DNA from 4 places in the Enterovibrio sp. FF113 genome. Region 2 is predicted to be linked to each of the others. Evidence: predicted binding sites of a transcription regulator. Region 2 holds the regulator's gene; each other region holds the start of a gene.
What was found. Region 2 encodes PurR, which represses purine synthesis genes. Its sites were predicted from a motif close to TNANGNAAACGTTTNCNTNA; they were not measured.
Positions count from the first base shown of each region.

Region 1: purE (5-(carboxyamino)imidazole ribonucleotide mutase) is a predicted target of PurR. The motif match lies at 3,004-3,023, and genes of this name have one in related genera.
Region 3: guaB (IMP dehydrogenase) is a predicted target of PurR. The motif match lies at 2,518-2,537, and genes of this name have one in related genera.
Region 4: purL (phosphoribosylformylglycinamidine synthase) is a predicted target of PurR. The motif match lies at 1,753-1,772, and genes of this name have one in related genera.

Region 1 covers NZ_JBGONO010000036.1:2,342-6,835, reverse strand. The annotation lists gene dprA (DNA-processing protein DprA) at 1-178, shown strand, start outside; gene ACED36_RS20905 (DUF494 family protein) at 181-657, shown strand; gene ACED36_RS20900 (type I DNA topoisomerase) at 694-1,260, shown strand; gene ACED36_RS20895 (5-(carboxyamino)imidazole ribonucleotide synthase) at 1,310-2,449, opposite strand; gene purE (5-(carboxyamino)imidazole ribonucleotide mutase) at 2,452-2,937, opposite strand; gene ACED36_RS20885 (L-threonylcarbamoyladenylate synthase) at 3,167-3,724, shown strand; gene hemF (oxygen-dependent coproporphyrinogen oxidase) at 3,753-4,494, shown strand, end outside.
Region 2 covers NZ_JBGONO010000013.1:46,931-51,424, forward strand. The annotation lists gene ACED36_RS12025 (TfoX/Sxy family DNA transformation protein) at 321-914, opposite strand; cyclic di-GMP riboswitch class I at 1,030-1,124, opposite strand; gene purR (HTH-type transcriptional repressor PurR) at 1,438-2,448, opposite strand; gene torD (molecular chaperone TorD) at 2,928-3,575, opposite strand; gene torA (trimethylamine-N-oxide reductase TorA) at 3,668-4,494, opposite strand, start outside.
Region 3 covers NZ_JBGONO010000006.1:106,799-111,292, reverse strand. The annotation lists gene der (ribosome biogenesis GTPase Der) at 1-86, shown strand, start outside; gene ACED36_RS06495 (zinc ribbon domain-containing protein) at 841-1,077, shown strand; gene xseA (exodeoxyribonuclease VII large subunit) at 1,107-2,435, opposite strand; gene guaB (IMP dehydrogenase) at 2,599-4,065, shown strand; gene guaA (glutamine-hydrolyzing GMP synthase) at 4,130-4,494, shown strand, end outside.
Region 4 covers NZ_JBGONO010000006.1:96,066-100,559, forward strand. The annotation lists gene purL (phosphoribosylformylglycinamidine synthase) at 1-1,577, opposite strand, end outside; gene mltF (membrane-bound lytic murein transglycosylase MltF) at 1,948-3,429, shown strand; gene ACED36_RS06450 (hypothetical protein) at 3,539-3,700, shown strand; gene tadA (tRNA adenosine(34) deaminase TadA) at 3,717-4,238, opposite strand; gene ACED36_RS06460 (LysR family transcriptional regulator) at 4,243-4,494, opposite strand, start outside.

The sequences.
Region 1 (4,494 bases), on a different contig from region 2:
AGAATTGCCATTTCCTGAACTGTTGGCTAACGTAGGAAATGAAGCAAGGTGTGTCGATGTGCTTGCAGAAATCTGCGATCAACCCGTTCACGAAATCATGATGAAGTTGTTAGAACTAGAGCTACTGGGGCTTGTATCCGCAGTACCCGGTGGCTATGTCAGAGCGAGGAGGGGATAGCCATGATGGACATCTTAATGTACCTGTTTGAAACTTACATCCATAGTGATGTCGAGTTGCTGGTAGATCAGGACGAATTGGCTGATGAACTCTCCAGAGCAGGGTTTCATCAGGACGATATATATAAAGCGCTGAACTGGCTGGAGAAGCTGGCGCTATTGCAAGACGCCGACAAGACCCCTTATTTAACGGGGAGTGCGTTGACCTCGGTTCGTATCTTTACGCCAAAAGAAATGGATCGTCTGGATACTGAAAGCCGCGGATTCTTGATATTTCTGGAACAAATCAGCGTGCTGAGTCCAGAAACCCGTGAGATGGTCATTGATCGTGTGATGGAATTGGAAACGCAGGAATTCGCATTAGATGACTTGAAATGGGTGATCTTGATGGTGCTGTTCAACGTGCCAGGTAATGAGCGAGCGTATGATCAGATGGAAGACCTGCTGTATAGCACAGCAGAAGACGAGTACCTTCACTAAGGCTACTCTCCTATAAGTTTTTGAGGCTAATCTGTTTTGGCTGGAAAAATTGATGAATCGCTTTTCAGTGCGCATGAACATGCACTGGAGCAAGAAGAACGCTGCCCACAATGTGGCAGCGTTCTTGTTATTAGGCACAGTAAACGTGGACCGTTTAAAGCATGCTCTGCGCACCCTGACTGTGACTTTACTGAATCACTAAACCACAATGATGGCCATGTGGTGAAGGCGCTCGGGTTGCCGTGCCCTGAATGTAGCAGTGAACTCGTGTTGCGTCAGGGGCGTTTTGGCATGTTCATCGGCTGCTCATCGTATCCGGTGTGTCAGCATATTGAGAAGCGTGATCAGGCATCTGAAGGCGGTGATGGGATAGATGTCGCGTGCCCAGAGTGTAAGACGGGTGCTTTGCATGAGAAGAAGTCGCGCTTTGGAAAAGTCTTTTATGCCTGTGATGGCTACCCAAAGTGCAAGTTTGCTGTCAACCTTAAGCCCATTAAAGGCGTATGCGAGATTTGCGGTTACCCGTTGTTGCTCGAGAAGACATTGGCGGCGGGAGCGTTTAAGGTTTGTGCCAGCAAGAAATGCCAGCAAAAGCAGGGTTAGCTTTTGCGCTAGCTTTCAGTGAAATAAAGCCGCATTTGCGGCTTTTATTTTATTTGCTTAGCGAAGATGCGGCATCTTTTAATGCTGGGAATTCATTTTCTGCCAGCAGTGATGCTAGATCTTTCAATATGATACTCAGCTCGGCGGTTGTGTCTGCACAGACATTGATGTGACCGATTTTACGTCCCGGACGTGGTGCTTTGTCGTACCAGTGCACATGTGCAATACGCATAACTTCGTCAGGTACTGTCACTTCACCAACGATGTTGATCATGGCTGTGGGGCGAATGCGGGCAGCACTGCCGAGTGGCAAATTGCAAACTGCGCGCAGATGATTTTCAAACTGGCAAACTTCCGCGCCTTGTTGTGTCCAATGGCCTGAGTTGTGCACCCGGGGCGCAATTTCGTTTACCATCAATGTGCCGTTAACATCAAAGAACTCTATTGCTAACACGCCGACATAATCGAGAGCGTCTGCCACGGCTTTAAACATGGCTTCGGCTTGAGTTTGCAATGCCTCGTTTTCACCCGCTGCAACGGAAACACTCAAAATACCATCGGTATGGATATTTTCTGTCAGCGGATACACTTCAAGCTCACCGTTCGCGTTGCGAGCGCCAATCAATGACACTTCACGATCAAACGGTACGAACTCTTCAGCAATGACACACTGACGATCACCTTGATGGGATGCTTGCAAAAATGCAGCGATATCTCTCCAAGTGGGCTCTATATCATCAAGGGATTTTAAGCGCCATTGCCCTTTACCATCGTAGCCATCAAGGGCGCTTTTCACGATCATTGGTACACCGATGGTGCTCAGGGCTGTATCAAAATCTTCACGGTTTTGGATGGTGTGATAACGTGCGTTGTTGACGCCTGCTTTGTCGAGCAAAGCTTTTTCCTTGCGGCGATCACCACCGGTCAGAATCGCTTCTTCTCCAGGGGAGAACTTTCCGCTGGCCTGACAGGTGCTAAGAATATCAGGCGCGATATGCTCGAACTCGGCAGTGATAATATCAGCGCCTGCAATCCCGTTTTCTAATCCATGACCCAGCACTTCGAGTGTGACAGGGTGAACCAGATTGCCACTTCGCACATCATACGCGCTAACTTTTAGATTTAGCGGGGCTCCTGCTAACGCCATCATTCGTGCCAGTTGCCCAGCACCTAGAACCAGCACATTCATGATTAACCTACCGACGGGTCAGGGTGAGCCAGCACCGTTTCTGTTTGGGTTTGGCGGAAGTTATCGATTTTGCTCATTAGGGCGTCATCGCTGGTTGCGAGAATTTGCGCGGCTAGAAGGCCTGCATTGGCTGCACCTGCATCACCAATTGCAAGGGTGCCAACCGCAACACCTTTTGGCATTTGTACGATAGAAAGCAGTGAATCCATGCCTTTCAATGCTTTTGACTGAACAGGTACACCCAAAACAGGAAGACTGGTAAATGCAGCGGTCATACCAGGGAGGTGCGCTGCGCCGCCAGCACCGGCAATGATAACTTTTATGCCACGAGAAGCAGCATTGTTGGCATACTCTGCAAGCAGTTGAGGGGTTCGGTGGGCTGAAACCACCTTGGTTTCATACGCAACGCCAAAGTGATCCAGCATGTCTGCTGCGTTTTTCATGGTTGGCCAATCGGATTTTGAACCCATGATGATGCCGACTTTCATATCTGCTCCTGTAACTACCGTGTACTGCGAAGTGGAATTGCGCGTCATTATATCGGTAAAAATCCGCAAGGAAAACGTTTGCGTCCGTGCATTTCGCTACAAGCTTACTTGTTTAGGGTGGAATAAAAATTAACGAGTGTGTTTCGATGTGTGACAAAAATGTTGAGAATGACATTGGTAATTAGTCATAGTATGGCGAATTTCGAAATGCCTGATTAGGAGAGAAACCTTGGCGAATGTTGAACAGTGTGTCGCTGCATTGGCGCGCGGTGAGGTGATAGCGTACCCGACAGAAGGTGTATTTGGCGTTGGTTGCGACCCTGATAATGTACAAGCGGTACAAGCGTTGCTGTCGGTCAAAGAGCGAATTAAAGCTAAGGGCTTAATCTTAATCGCTGCGAACTTGGCGCAGTTAGACGGTTATATTGACCTCGATGCTTTGAGTGATAGTGTCAAAGCGGATGTGCTGGCCACTTGGCCTGGCCCTGTGACCTGGGTGATGCCTGCGGGCAAAAACATCACGGATTGGGTGACGGGCCAGTTTGACACTGTTGCCGTGCGTGTGTCTGATCACCCTGATGTTCAGGCATTGTGCGTTGCTTATGGAAAACCAATCACATCGACCAGTGCCAACTTGAGCGGTAAAGAGCCTTGTCGAACCGTTGAAGAGGTCGTTAACCAGCTTGGCGATCGCGTACCGTGTGTGTTGAATGGAATAATTGGTGGACGTGATAAGCCAACCGAGATCCGCGATGCGCGTTCTGGTAAGGTGCTACGTCAAGGCTGAATAAGTTAGTAATAAAGAAGGAATTAACGTGCCAAACCTCCCTCAGCAAGTAGATAAAGAAGCTGTAAAGCGCTTTTTACTGTCGCTTCAGGATTCTATCTGTGCTGCATTAGAGCAAGAAGATGGTGTTGCCATATTTCAGGAAGATGCATGGCAAAGAGAAGCTGGGGGCGGAGGTAAAAGTCGCGTATTGCGCGAGGGCACTGTTTTTGAACAGGCGGGCGTGAATTTTTCGCATGTGTTCGGTGACAAGATGCCAGGATCCGCAACCGCACATCGTCCAGAACTTGCTGGTCGAAGCTTCGAAGCGATGGGGGTGTCTTTAGTTGTTCATCCAAACAACCCTCATGTACCGACGTCTCATGCTAACGTTCGTTTCTTTATCGCAGAAAAAGAAGGTGAAGACCCAGTATGGTGGTTTGGTGGTGGCTTTGACTTGACCCCATTCTATCCAGTTGAAGAGGATTGTGTTCACTGGCACCAAACCGCCAAAGCAATTTGTGCGCCATTTGGCGATGATGTTTACCAAGAACACAAGGCGTGGTGTGATCGCTACTTCTTCTTACCGCATCGCAACGAAACGCGTGGTGTAGGCGGCCTCTTTTTTGATGATTTAAATAGCTGGGGTTTTGATGCCTCGCTTAATTATATAGAAGCGGTGGGTCAAGGCTTCCTTGATGCCTATTTGCCTATTGTCCAAAAACGTAAAGACACAGAATACGGAGAGCGAGAGCGACAGTTTCAGCTTTATCGTCGTGGTCGCTATGTTG
Region 2 (4,494 bases):
CATTAATGGTGTTTTTGAGGTTTTTTGGCGGTTTAATACAGATCTGAAGAAATTTGAGTATTTTTGACTGAAAACATAGCTTGTCCCGCAGCCAATAAGCAATGGAACATGATGTTATTTTCGGTTTAGTGAACCTTATTGTCGTAAAAATGCAGTAGGAAGTGTCATGTTTTGACTGTGAATACAGTATGGAGTGCGATTAGGTTGGCGTTGATAGGGTACTGGTGACAATTAAAACTGAGAAAATGGATATCTAGACCAGTCAGAACAATCTCAAAAAAGAGTGTTGTACTGACTGGATGAAAGCTGGGTTTGAGGCGTTACTGGTGCAAGGTTTGCAAAAGTTCGTCACGGCGTTGAGGCGTAATCACTGACCAGTGTTTACCTTCTATCGCGCCTTCCAGTGCCCAAAGTAGTTCAAGGCTAAGCGTATCTTGGTGTGATTTCTGCAAAGCTCGATAAGCTTTCACGGCGCCCTGTGTTTGCAACTGTTCGACAGAATCGATACCTGCTTTTTTTAGCATTCGCTCTGTGGCGAGTCGCAAGTTTGGCAGATCTTTGATACGCGTTGGCGCCGCCGTCTTTTTTTCTTGCTGATCGTCTCTGGCAATGGTGAGTGCTGTCGTGGCATAGGCCATTAACTCGTCAGATTTTACCCACCAATTTTCAGGCACAGCATAGTATTTAGTCACAACAGGGAAGCCGCGTTTTTTGTAGACGTAAGGGCTCATCGCCAGATGTTTGAATTCAGCTTCATTCGTTTGACCAGCACGAAGGTGAAGCTGATCATTAACAACCAGTGCGAACATTGTCTCATCGCAAAATACACCAAACCCACCAAACATAGAGCGGGATTTGATTTTGCCAAGACATTCGAAGAACTTCAGTGTGTTTTTTAGCGTTGGTTTATCCATGTGACTAATTCTCAATCAATACGTTCCTGGATGAATGGTCAAGGAGCAACGTAGCAAAGCTAATTCAGAGAATTGTCAACGAACCAGAAATATCCGGTATGTGAATGCTAACGTCATCGGTAGCTCCGCTACCACCAACACATAAAATCAGTGTTGTGAGGCCGGAAGCTTTGCGTCCCACGCTTTCGCGATGGTTTGCCTTTTTCTTGACGGGTTTTAGCTTAACTGAATCGCATCATTTTGTCGTTATTGCTGGTCTCATAAAGTGTGATCTTGGTTCAGATAGAATCTTATTGATGTGATTGATAATATCCGGTTGTCTTTGTAATTGAAGTATTTTTGACCAAGATGACTACTTTATATCTGGGTTTAAGGGTAGCACTAGAAAACTAGGCAATTTACCCTTTAAGAGGTGAGTCGCAATAATGAGGTTGAGTCAGTCGGAAAACTTGCCAGTTAATAAAAAAGCCCAACCAAAAAAAAGTGGTCGGGCTTTTAGAGAAGTACCGCGAGAGCGTGTATTTTACTCGGCGTTAAGATTTTTCACCGAACTGCGAATGATGAGCTCTGGTTGCATAACAAAAATCTGCTGTTCGTTCTCTTTATTGGCGAGACGTTCCAATAATAGTTTGATTGCAGTTTTACCCAGTCGATTTTTCGGCTGATGAATTGTCGTCAACGGTGGTGAGAAAAATGCGGCTAGATCAATGTTATCGTAGCCAATAACAGAAATGTCGTTAGGAATGTCTAACCCGGCCTGACGGAAGGTACTGATTGCAGCCAGTGCCATGATGTCATTAAAGCAAAAAACAGCCGTTGGGCGGTCTTCTTGGGCCAATAATGCTTTTGCCGCTTCAACTGCGGAGTCACACTCAAAATCGGCTTCTACAATCCAGTTCGGATTTTCTTCAATGCCAGCTTCTGCCAACGCAGTTCTAAAGCCTGCCAAGCGCGTCTGACAGGTGAGTTTATCTAACTGACCTGAAATACAGCCGATTTTGGTATGGCCGTTGTCTACAAAGTACTTGGTCGCGATATAGCCACCGAGTTCGGCATTATCTTGAATGCAGTCGGTGTTGACATGTTGCGTGCCCCAATCCATCACAACCATCGGCAGATCTTTCTTTTTCTCTAATAGAATAAGAAGTTCTTCATTCAAGTCAGAGCACATCACCAACAGGCCATCTACGCGTTTTTCTGCCAACATGCGCAGGTAGTCGCGTTGCTTCGCTAAGTTACCTTCGGTGTTACACAAGATAAGCGTGTAGCCTTCTTTGTAGCAGTATTCTTCTACCCCATGTACAACTTCCGCAAAGAACGGATTGGTAGATTTGGTGACCAGCATGCCAATCGTGCGCGTTGAGTTACATTTCAAGCTGCGCGCAACTGCACTCGGTGCATAGTTTAAGTCGTCGACTGCGGCCCATACTTTCTTGGTTGTGTTTTCTGCGACAAAGCGTGTTTTATTGATCACGTGTGAAACGGTTGTCGTAGATACACCAGCCATGCGTGCGACATCTTTAATTGTTGCCATTGGGTAATCTTCTTATCGTTTTCATTAGCAGCTTGAGAAATAGAGGCTGCTCAACATGTTTACGCCGCTATGCTAAGCGGCGTAATGGATTCGTTCTTTCTATAGGCGGAGAGACGGACTCTCATCCCCTTGTCGTCGAGGTTTCATCGACACTGCCAGCAACTTGCTTTCCATCAAGTGTGGGAGAAGGGGGGAACGCTGCGGCGGCACTATGACGAGGCGTTTGTAATGTTACAGAAATTTCTCAATGCCAATCGCTTGCGTTCACAGTTTACTGGCTCATGACCGCGCCCGCAATTATTCAATTGAAGCGACTCGCGTAAGCTTGATGCGTATCAAGCTTGCGAAATAGCGGGTTTTTTCTGTTTTCCAAGCTCAAAAAAAGAAAAAACCGGGCTTGCCCGGCTTCATTTATCATAACCAAACACTTCAAGATGCTTGTTTAGCGAGAATTTGTTTGGGTATAGATAGGCACCTTTTTATTCGCCTTTAAGGAACAAAAGATCCAGTGTGATAAATGCAGTGAGCAATGCACCCGCGGCTTTATAAAAACCGAATTGATCAAACTGGTTTAGCGATTTTTGGAAACTACCTAGCCACGGCATGACCATGGTTTCCAAAAATACTTGCTGTTCTTGCATCATGGATTCTTGTTGGTCTTCTTCGGTTTCTTTGTTGGCAAGAATGACCAAGTTCCCTATGAAATCAAGCACAACCGCAAGATGGTCAAACGGTTCATTGAAATCTTTACGTTGAGCAATGCCGTACTTTTCCATCCATTGACCCATCTCTTGCGCGGGCTTATCGTTCAACAGACCGGTTTCACCAATATAAATAGACGCATAAGGCAATGCGCCTGTTTTTGGTGTACTGAGGAATAAACCACAGAAATCAGCGGCTAGCTCGAGTTGTGCATCTTCGCGGAGCTTTAGCGCGGCAAGCGCGTTGCGAAATTCAACGATCGGTGCTTTCAATTCCTCGGTCATGGCTAACGCGGAAAAATAGTTATCCATGTTGCTGCCGTGGTAATTATTCAAATCATCTTGCGTTAATTCACTGGCGAAAAGGGAAGACATCCACCAGTAAAATTCTGCACGTTGTTCGTTAATGGCAATAAATTCTTGCATTGTCATTCCGTTAGTTGAAAAAAAGCACTTTAAGTCTATCTAACATAGAGCAAAAAAGGGCAGCTAAGCTGCCCTTTTCTTCATACTGTCTCTTATGCGATATCCATCGCCGGGAACAGTGGGTTAACGCCGTCAACGTTGATTGGGCCGCTGAAGCCAGTAACAGCAGGTATGTTACCTGTGTGCTTCTCAATCTCAACCAGTGCTGTATGCGCAGAGGTTGCTTGCGCTAACTTAGAGGTGCCGATGTCTACAGTCAGTACGTTTGGATCGCCGTAAGTACAAAGTGTACCCGGCTTGCCGCCTTCAAGTGGCGCATACCAAGCACCTTCTTCAATACGACATACGCCAGCTTTATAGTCGTCAGTCACGACTGCGCCCGCAAGGACCTGACCACGTTCGTTGAATACACGAACCACATCACCAGAAACAATGCCACGTGCTTTTGCGTCAGCAGAGTTGATGTAGCAAGGCTCACGACCCGCGACTGCGTAAGTGTCACGGAACGCGTCTGACGAACACAATTGCGAGTGCAGACGGTAGTTAGGGTGACAGCTTTGCATGTGCAGCGGGTAGCTCTTTGACTTAGGACCGCCATGGCTACGCTCAACTTTTTCGAACCACATAGGGTGACCCTGACAGTCGTCGTAACCCATGTCTGCGATTGTCTTACAGTAGATTTCGATCAGACCTGATGCTGTGCCCAGTGGCTCAAGATCAGGTTCATTACGGAATGCTTGGTGACGAACCCACTCGGTACCTTGAGGGAAGGCAATAAATTGTTCTTCTTCCCAGAATTTAACGAAGTTAGGCATGCGAACGCCAATACCACGGCCTTGCAGACGTGCACCGTTATAGATCTCTTCGATCCATTCCATTTTGGTTTTGCCGCCAGTGAACGCTTCTTCGCGATCAAAAC
Region 3 (4,494 bases), on a different contig from region 2:
AAGGCAAGAAAGAAAACCTGACTATCTCTCAGTCTCGCCAACGTAAGCGACTGATGGATATGGTAAAACATCGCGGTAAGAAGTAATCATACTGTGAAAAGAAGAAAGCCGACCTTAGTGGTCGGTTTTTTTATGCCTGTCATTCATACCAACCGGAACAAGTATTCAGTCATTCTTGCTGAACAAGCACCCTGTGGTTGCTTAGGTATTAGTCGCGTAACGACTGAGTGCAATCTCTTCCTTGCTCTTGTTGATTTTTCCTGCGTAAAGTTTAGTCCGATTACTATTAGCCGAAACGATGAAGATTGAATGACAGTTCATGTAATTTATACATTGGCGATATTCTTCCGATAATCTGTGGATAGTATCGCCATTCATTAGCGTCTATTTGATTAAAACTCGCATGATCTGACACTATTGATGTGTGATCTGTTGCTTATTTTGCAGCCTAATATAGATCTTTGTCACATTTACGGGGGCATGAAAGCGAGAAATATCGTTCTAGGGCACTAAGGTGATTTTTTACTCGGCTACTAAAGCAACTTGTATTTACTAAATACTGATAAATTTGATAATTTTTAAGTTTATTGGAATTTTATATCGCTTAAAATCCAAATGCAGAACATGTAACTTATGCTTTCGGGAGTTGTATTGATAAATATTCTTTTAGGGGTAGATCGCTGATCGGATCCCATAAACACCTCGATCAGACGATCTTGATAGGATCCAGCGAGAGGCTGTTCTGTTAGATCTCAGCGTTAAGTTAGAATAGCGCGTAAAACGAATACAGAAAATATGGGCGTATAAAAGTGCGACTTGGACAGCTAAGGGGAATGATGTATGGAAAATAACTGCCCAGAGTGTGGTGTGGTACTGCGTTGGGAACAGGGCACGTATCGCTGTGGACCTTGCGATAAAGTCTTTATAAAACAGGGGTATTGTCAAACCTGCGACGTGCAATTAGAAAAGCTGCAGGCGTGTGGTGCGACGAATTATTTCTGCAATCAGTGCAATGAGTTGAAGTCTCGCTCGAGCGCGAGAATTGTATTTGAGACACAAAAAACGGCGTCGCAATGACACCGTTCTAGACGTGCTTTGACGCGATCCTAGATCACTGTGGATTGGATCTCGCCGCTCGATAATACTGTGGTGATCTGATCGCCGGATTTCACGTCACGGTCAGACCGGATCACTTTGTTATTCTTGCCTCGAGTGATCGAATATCCTCGAGCCAGTGTGGCGAGCGGGCTGACTGCGTCCAAGGTTTCCATTTTTAGGGCTAATTCATGCTGATGTTGGCGTAACTGACGGTGCATGGCGTCAGTTAAGCGCTGCTGTGTGTATCCTAATTGCGTGCTGAGTCCTGGCAGTTGGTTCGCTGGCGAGAAACGCTCTAATCGCTGACTCGCTCTATCTAGGCGCTGCGCATCAGTTTGCAGTTTGGTTCGCATGGATTGGTAGAGACGACGTTCGAGCTCGTCAAACTGCTGTGCTTGCTGTTGCAGACGAGCTTGGGGGTGTTGCATTGCCAATCGGTGTTGCAGGCGTGTGAGGCGCTCCTGGCTGCGTGATAGGTGTCGACTGAACACATGTGCCAGCCGATCACTGCGTTGCGAAAACTGTTGGGCTCGTACTGAGGTATCTCTGCTCACCAATTCAGCCGCAGCAGAAGGCGTGGGTGCGCGCATGTCCGCAACAAAGTCGGCGATGGTTACATCGACTTCATGACCCACGGCACTGACAATAGGAATGCTGCTTGCTGCAATGGTGCGCGCCACTATTTCTTCGTTGAAACACCACAAGTCCTCTAACGAACCGCCACCGCGTCCCACAATAAGCACATCACACTCGTCACGACTGTTGGCTCGGCCAATCGCTTGCGCTATTTGGATCGCCGCGTCTTTTCCCTGAACTTGAGTAGGGTATATCACCACGGGCAGACTTGGGTCCCGGCGCTTTAATACATGCAAAATATCGTGAAGGGCTGCGCCAGTTTTTGAGGTGATGATCCCGACGCGTCTTGGCTGTTCGGGTAATGTTTTTTTGGTACTGGCTGCAAACAGACCTTCCGCCGCCAGTTGCATTTTCAGCTTCTCAAATTGCTGCTGAAGCATGCCATCTCCTTCCGGCTGCATGCTTTCAACAATGATTTGGTAGTCGCCGCGCGGTTCATACAAGGACAATCTGGCGCGAACCAGTACTTGATTGCCGTTGGCTGGCTTAAAGGTCACACGGCGATTGTTGCCTTTGAACATGGCACATTTCACCTGAGCACGGCTGTCTTTGAGGGTGAAATACCAGTGGCCAGACACAGGAACGGTAAGATTTGATACTTCGCCAACCAGCCAGACGATGCCCATTTCGTTCTCGAGCAGAAGACGAACTTCGGCGTTCAAACGAGAGACGGTGAAAATGTTTTCGTTAGGGCTTGTCATCACCAGTTAGCCTTCAATATCAGCGGGTTTTCGTCATGGTACTGGGGCAAAAAATGAATGCCAAACGTTTTCGTTAAAATCTATAGCCAAACGTTTGCGTCATCAGTATAATGCTGCGGCAATATTTAGTCCCCCGTATTTACTTTTGGCGTGAGATATTGCAATGTTACGAATAGCTAAAGAAGCACTAACTTTTGATGATGTATTGCTGGTTCCAGCACACTCCACAGTTCTTCCAAACACTGCCGACTTACGTACTCAACTGACGAAAACTATTTCTCTGAATATCCCTCTGATCTCAGCGGCGATGGACACAGTGACAGAAGCCCGTCTCGCGATTGCGTTAGCTCAAGAAGGCGGTATCGGATTCATCCACAAAAACATGACTATCGAACAACAAGCAGAACAAGTTCGCTTGGTGAAAATTTTCGAAGCAGGTGTGGTCTCCAACCCAGTCACTGTTACCCCAAATCAAACCATTGCAGATGTGAAAATGCTGACTGAGCGTAATGGCTTTGCAGGTTTCCCTGTGGTGACTGAGAGCAATGAGCTTGTTGGTATCATCACTGGCCGTGATGTTCGCTTTGTTATCGACCTTAGCCTGAAAGTGGCTGATGTGATGACACCAAAAGATCGTCTGGCAACAGTGAAAGAAGGCGCAAGCCCTGAAGAAGTGCAAAAGCTGATGCAACAATTCCGTGTTGAGAAAGTGTTGGTTGTGAATGATGACCACCATCTCAGCGGTATGATCACAGCAAAAGATTTCCAAAAAGCAGAACGCAAACCCAACGCGTGTAAAGACGAAAAAGGCCGTCTACGTGTCGGTGCAGCTGTTGGCGCGGGTGCTGGCAACGAAGAACGCGTTGCGGCACTGGTTGAAGCCGGTGTTGACGTGTTGCTTATCGATTCTTCTCACGGTCATTCTGAAGGTGTTCTTCAGCGTATTCGTGAAACACGTGCGGCATTCCCTGATCTGCAAATCATTGGCGGTAACGTCGCAACCGGTTCTGGTGCAAAAGCGCTGATCGAAGCGGGCGTCAACGCAGTAAAAGTCGGTATCGGCCCGGGTTCAATTTGTACTACGCGCATCGTGACCGGTGTGGGTGTGCCACAAATCACTGCGATTTCTGACGCAGTTGAAGTGGCTGACCAATACGGCATCCCTGTCGTTGCTGACGGCGGTATTCGTTTCTCTGGTGACATGTGTAAGGCGATTGTCGCTGGTGCATCGTGTGTAATGGTTGGCTCAATGCTAGCGGGTACTGAAGAGTCTCCGGGTGAAGTTGAGCTGTATCAAGGCCGCTCTTACAAGTCTTACCGTGGCATGGGCTCATTGGGTGCCATGTCTAAAGGGTCATCTGACCGCTACTTCCAGACAGATAACGCTGCCGACAAGCTTGTACCTGAAGGCATTGAAGGCCGCGTGGCTTACAAAGGCCGTCTGAAAGAAATTATTCACCAGCAAATGGGTGGTTTGCGCTCGTGCATGGGCCTAACGGGTTCTGCAACGGTTGATGCTCTGCGCACAAAAGCAGAATTCGTTCGCATCACAGGTGCAGGCATGACTGAATCGCACGCACATGATGTGACGATCACGAAAGAAGCGCCAAACTACCGTACTGGGCAGTAATCCTTTTTTACAAATACCAAGGGGCGTTGCCCCTTGAATCGCTGACATTTTGAGACAAGCTGAAATGACTAAAAATATTCACGACCAACGTATTCTGATCCTCGACTTCGGCTCACAGTACACGCAGCTTATTGCGCGTCGTATCCGTGAAATCGGTGTGTATTGCGAATTGTGGGGCTGGGACGTCGATGAGCAGGATATTCGTGACTTCAACCCAGATGGCATCATCCTTTCTGGTGGCCCTGAAAGTGTGACGGAAGCGGGTTCTCCTCGTGCACCGGAATATGTGTTCACCGCTGGTGTGCCTGTTTTGGGTGTGTGCTACGGCATGCAAACCATGTCCGCGCAACTTGGCGGTAAAGTTTCAGGATCAACGGAACGCGAATTCGGCTACGCAAAAGTCACTCTCGACAATGCGGGTAGCCTGTT
Region 4 (4,494 bases), on a different contig from region 2:
TGGAATTTACCACCACGCTCGCCATCATCCACAAGCTCAGGCAAGGCATTAGAAATACCGCCCGCACCCACATCATGGATAAACGCAATTGGGTTGTCGTCACCCAACTGCCAACAACGGTCAATCACTTCCTGACAACGACGTTCCATTTCTGGGTTTTCACGCTGCACAGAAGCAAAATCCAGATCTTCCGCTGACTGGCCAGAGGCCATTGAAGACGCTGCGCCACCACCCAAACCAATGTTCATGGCTGGGCCACCAAGTACAATAAGCTTGGCGCCGACTGGAATTTCTTTTTTCTGAACATGCCCATCGCGAATGTTACCCATACCACCAGCAATCATGATCGGCTTGTGGTAACCACGGACTTCTTCACCGTTGTGCGAGGTGACTTTTTCTTCGTAGGTGCGGAAATAACCCAATAGGTTAGGACGACCAAATTCGTTGTTAAATGCCGCGCCACCTAATGGGCCTTCTAGCATAATGTCCAACGCATTCACGATACGGCTAGGCTTGCCGAAATCTGTTTCCCAAGGTTGTTCAAAACCTGGGATACGCAAGTTGGACACGGAGAAACCGACCAAGCCTGCTTTTGGCTTACCACCGATACCAGTCGCGCCTTCATCGCGAATTTCACCACCTGACCCCGTCGCTGCGCCAGGCCAAGGTGAAATAGCGGTTGGGTGGTTATGTGTTTCCACCTTCATCAGAATATGTGTCGCTTCCTGATGGTAATCATACTGACGTGATTCAGGGTTCGGGAAAAAACGTCCTACGCTTGAGCCTTCCATAACAGCAGCGTTATCTTTGTACGCAGATAACACATAGTCGTTGTTATGCTCGTAGGTGTTCTTGATCATCTTGAACAGGCTCTTGTCCTGATCCACACCGTCAATAGTCCAATCAGCATTGAATATTTTATGGCGACAATGCTCTGAGTTTGCCTGAGCAAACATCATCAGTTCGATATCGTTAGGGTTGCGACCCAGCTTGGTAAAGCTTTCCACCAAATAATCGATTTCATCGTCAGCCAAAGCAAGACCCAACTCCACGTTGGCCACTTCCAAGGCTTCACGACCCGCAGAAAGGATATCTACCGCTTTCATCGGTGCTGGCGTTGCTGCTGCAAAGAGTGCTGACGCCGCATCCATATCAGCAAATACCACTTCCATCATTCGGTCATGGAGCAAACCGGCCAACACTTTATGTTGGTCAACAGACAGTTCAGATGCCAATTCAACATAATAGGCCGTGCCACGCTCAAGGCGTTTAATCGCATTTAGACCGCAGTTGTGCGCGATGTCAGTCGCTTTTGAAGACCAAGGAGAAATCGTGCCAGGACGAGGGGTTACAAGAATAAGGGTGCCCGTAGGCGCGTGCTCAGCAATCGTTGGCCCATAAGTGAGCAGACGATTCAGCTTTTGCTTCTCATCGGCACTCAAGGGAGTACTGATATCAGCAAAGTGGATATACTCGGCATAGAGGCCAGTCACAGGCAAGTCATTCGCCTGACAGCTTTCTATCAGTTTATTGACTCGGAATTCGGACAGAGCGGGGGAACCACGCAAAATTTCCATGTGCGTACGTCTCTCGGTTAGCGGTGAATTAAAGTGATATTGGCCTAACCCCATGAGTTTTATGTCGTAACATAAATGGGAAAGCTACGTCGATATCACTTCTGTTCTTGCTGCTAGGGTATCTCCTAGTGTTCGGGGCGCTATTATAGGGTAAAAATGTGGGCGACGTAACACTTGACGCAACCGTTTGCGCAACTTTTTTTCCTCGACGATGACTGTCATTATTCTGCGTCTAAACTAAGGTACCCATCCAGCTTCACTTTATGCGGGATGCCACCTTTGATATAACAGTCGGTAATCAATAAAGAGTGAGCATAACTTTTTGAACGCGAATGCTATAAAACGAATCTATCAACTGCTTGTTGGCACAATGTTAGTGCTGTTTCTTTCCGGTTGTGAATGGAAATACGATGACAGAACTGAACTAGACAAAATTCGTGACAGTGGCGTACTTCGCGTAGGGACACTGAACAATCAACTTTCCTATTACATTGGCCCAGACGGCCCAACAGGGCTCGACTTAGAACTTGCCTCGCAATTCGCACAAAGTCTTGGTGTGAAACTGGAAATGCAGCCTGCTTACACCCTTTCAGGTCTCTTTCCAGCGTTAGAGCGTGGCGACGTCGATATCATTGCTGCTGGACTAACGATTACCAAAGATCGCCTTGACCATTTTCGCCCAGGTCCTGCTTACTATTATGTCAGCCAGCAATTGGTCTACAAAAAGGGTCACTGGCGTCCGCGAAACCTGTCAGAGCTGAACAAAGATGGTGCACGCATTGCCGTGGTTGAAGATTCCAGTCATGCCTTGACACTGCAAGCCATACAACGTGAATTTCCAGAAATGATCTGGGAAAGTGTTAAAGACACCGATGACGACGAATTGCTGAAACAAGTGGCTGATGGCCAATTGGACTTCACCATTGCTGATTCCGTCGACATTGCGTTAATTCAGCGCATTCACCCCGCTATTACTGTTGCATTGGAGCTGACAGAAGACGAACCCGTCGCTTGGTTCATGAAGAAATCACAAGATGACAGCGTTTACGCTTTGATGATTGAGTTCTTCGGCAAAAAAACACAAAGCGGTGAATTAGCAGCGCTAGAAGAAAAGTACTTTGGCCATGTCGACAGTTTTGATTACGTCGATACTCGCGCCTTTTTGCGCGCTATTGACAGTAAACTGCCGAAGTGGGAGCCGCTATTTAAAAAATACGCGGATCAGTTTGATTGGCGAATGCTGGCTGCACTGTCCTATCAAGAATCACACTGGAATCCACGCGCTGTTTCACCCACCGGTGTTCGCGGCATGATGATGCTGACGTTACCCACGGCAAAATCAGTCGGTGTGAAAAACCGTCTTGATCCGGAGCAAAGCATTCGTGGCGGCGCTGAATATCTCTATAAAATGCTGCAACGAGTACCAGACAGCGTCAACGAAAATGAAAAAATCTGGTACGCACTGGCATCCTATAACATCGGATTTGGCCACATGATGGATGCGCGTCGATTGACGAAATCACAAGGCGGCAACCCTGATTCATGGGCTGATGTGAAACAGCGCTTACCATTGCTTGCTAAACGCCAGTACCACAAACAAACGCGTTATGGTTACGCCCGAGGTTATGAAGCCTTGAGTTACGTTGAAAACATTCGCCGTTATTATCAAAGTATTGTTGGCTATGAGCAGGATAAAGCGCAGGCAATTGGTGCAGACCTTACGGATAATCTTGATGGATTGCAGACGATCAATATTGAGACTTCGCCCGATGAGGTGGAAGCATTAACACAAACCGATGTGATTGAGCCTGTCTCAGAAGAGAGCCCAGCAAAAGAAGCCAATGACAAATAGGGGATCCCTCTTGTCATAGTGTGTTCACAATGGCAGGTTATAACCTAGGTGTCAGAGACAACAAAAACGCAGCACTGGCTGCGTTTTTGTCTAAATAGGAACTGAAAATATGTTTGCTAACAAACGAAAAACGCAGTCCACTTTTGCACGTAACTCAAGCTCAGCATCAAACCGACGTAAGCGCATGCGCAACGTTAACCTGAAAAAAGTATTGTGGCGTCAACGCACCTTTGCCATTCGAGAATTTGCCATGATGGACGAGAGTTTCTAATTCGGCAAAGCGTCGCTTACTCTGGGTCTTGCGCTGAGTCGTTAATGCGCTTACGTGCATCTCTATCGGCTTTTTTCTCCGCGCGACGACGACGGAAAAAGGCTTGTAACTGCGCCCGACACTCCTCTTCCATCACCCCACCTTGATAAGCAACATGGTGGTTAACACCGTCGTAGCTCAGTAAGTTCATCACACTTCCCGCCGCGCCTGTTTTGTAATCCGGCGCCCCATACACGACCCTTCCAACGCGACTATGCACCATCGCACTCGCACACATTGGGCACGGTTCTAAAGTCACATACAACACAGCGTCTAACAGTCTGTAGTTTTGTAGCACCTTACCCGCTTGACGAAGAGCCATCATTTCAGCATGCGCCGTGGCATCATGTTGACCGATAAGACGGTTCCACCCCTCACCAATCACTTCGCCGTTAAGCACCACGAGTGCACCAACTGGCACCTCACCTTCGGCTTCCGCTTTGGCAGCTAATGTCATCGCATGCTGCATAAATTGCTGATCTAATTCGTTTTGAGTCACTGTGCTATCTGCCTGAGGATGTTGCAGCGCGCAGTATATCATTCTGTGTAGCGGTTGATCTCGCTCCGTGTGCTAAACCGTCAGCCAAAAAATCCACCAGCAATTTCACCCGTAATGATTGCAAGCGACGATGAGGAAACAACGCCCATATCCCCTCTTCCATATCTTGATACGCATTCAGCACGCGAACCAACTCGCCCGATGCCAACGCTTCATCAATATAATAATCAGGCAATTGAACCAGCCCCATCCCGCG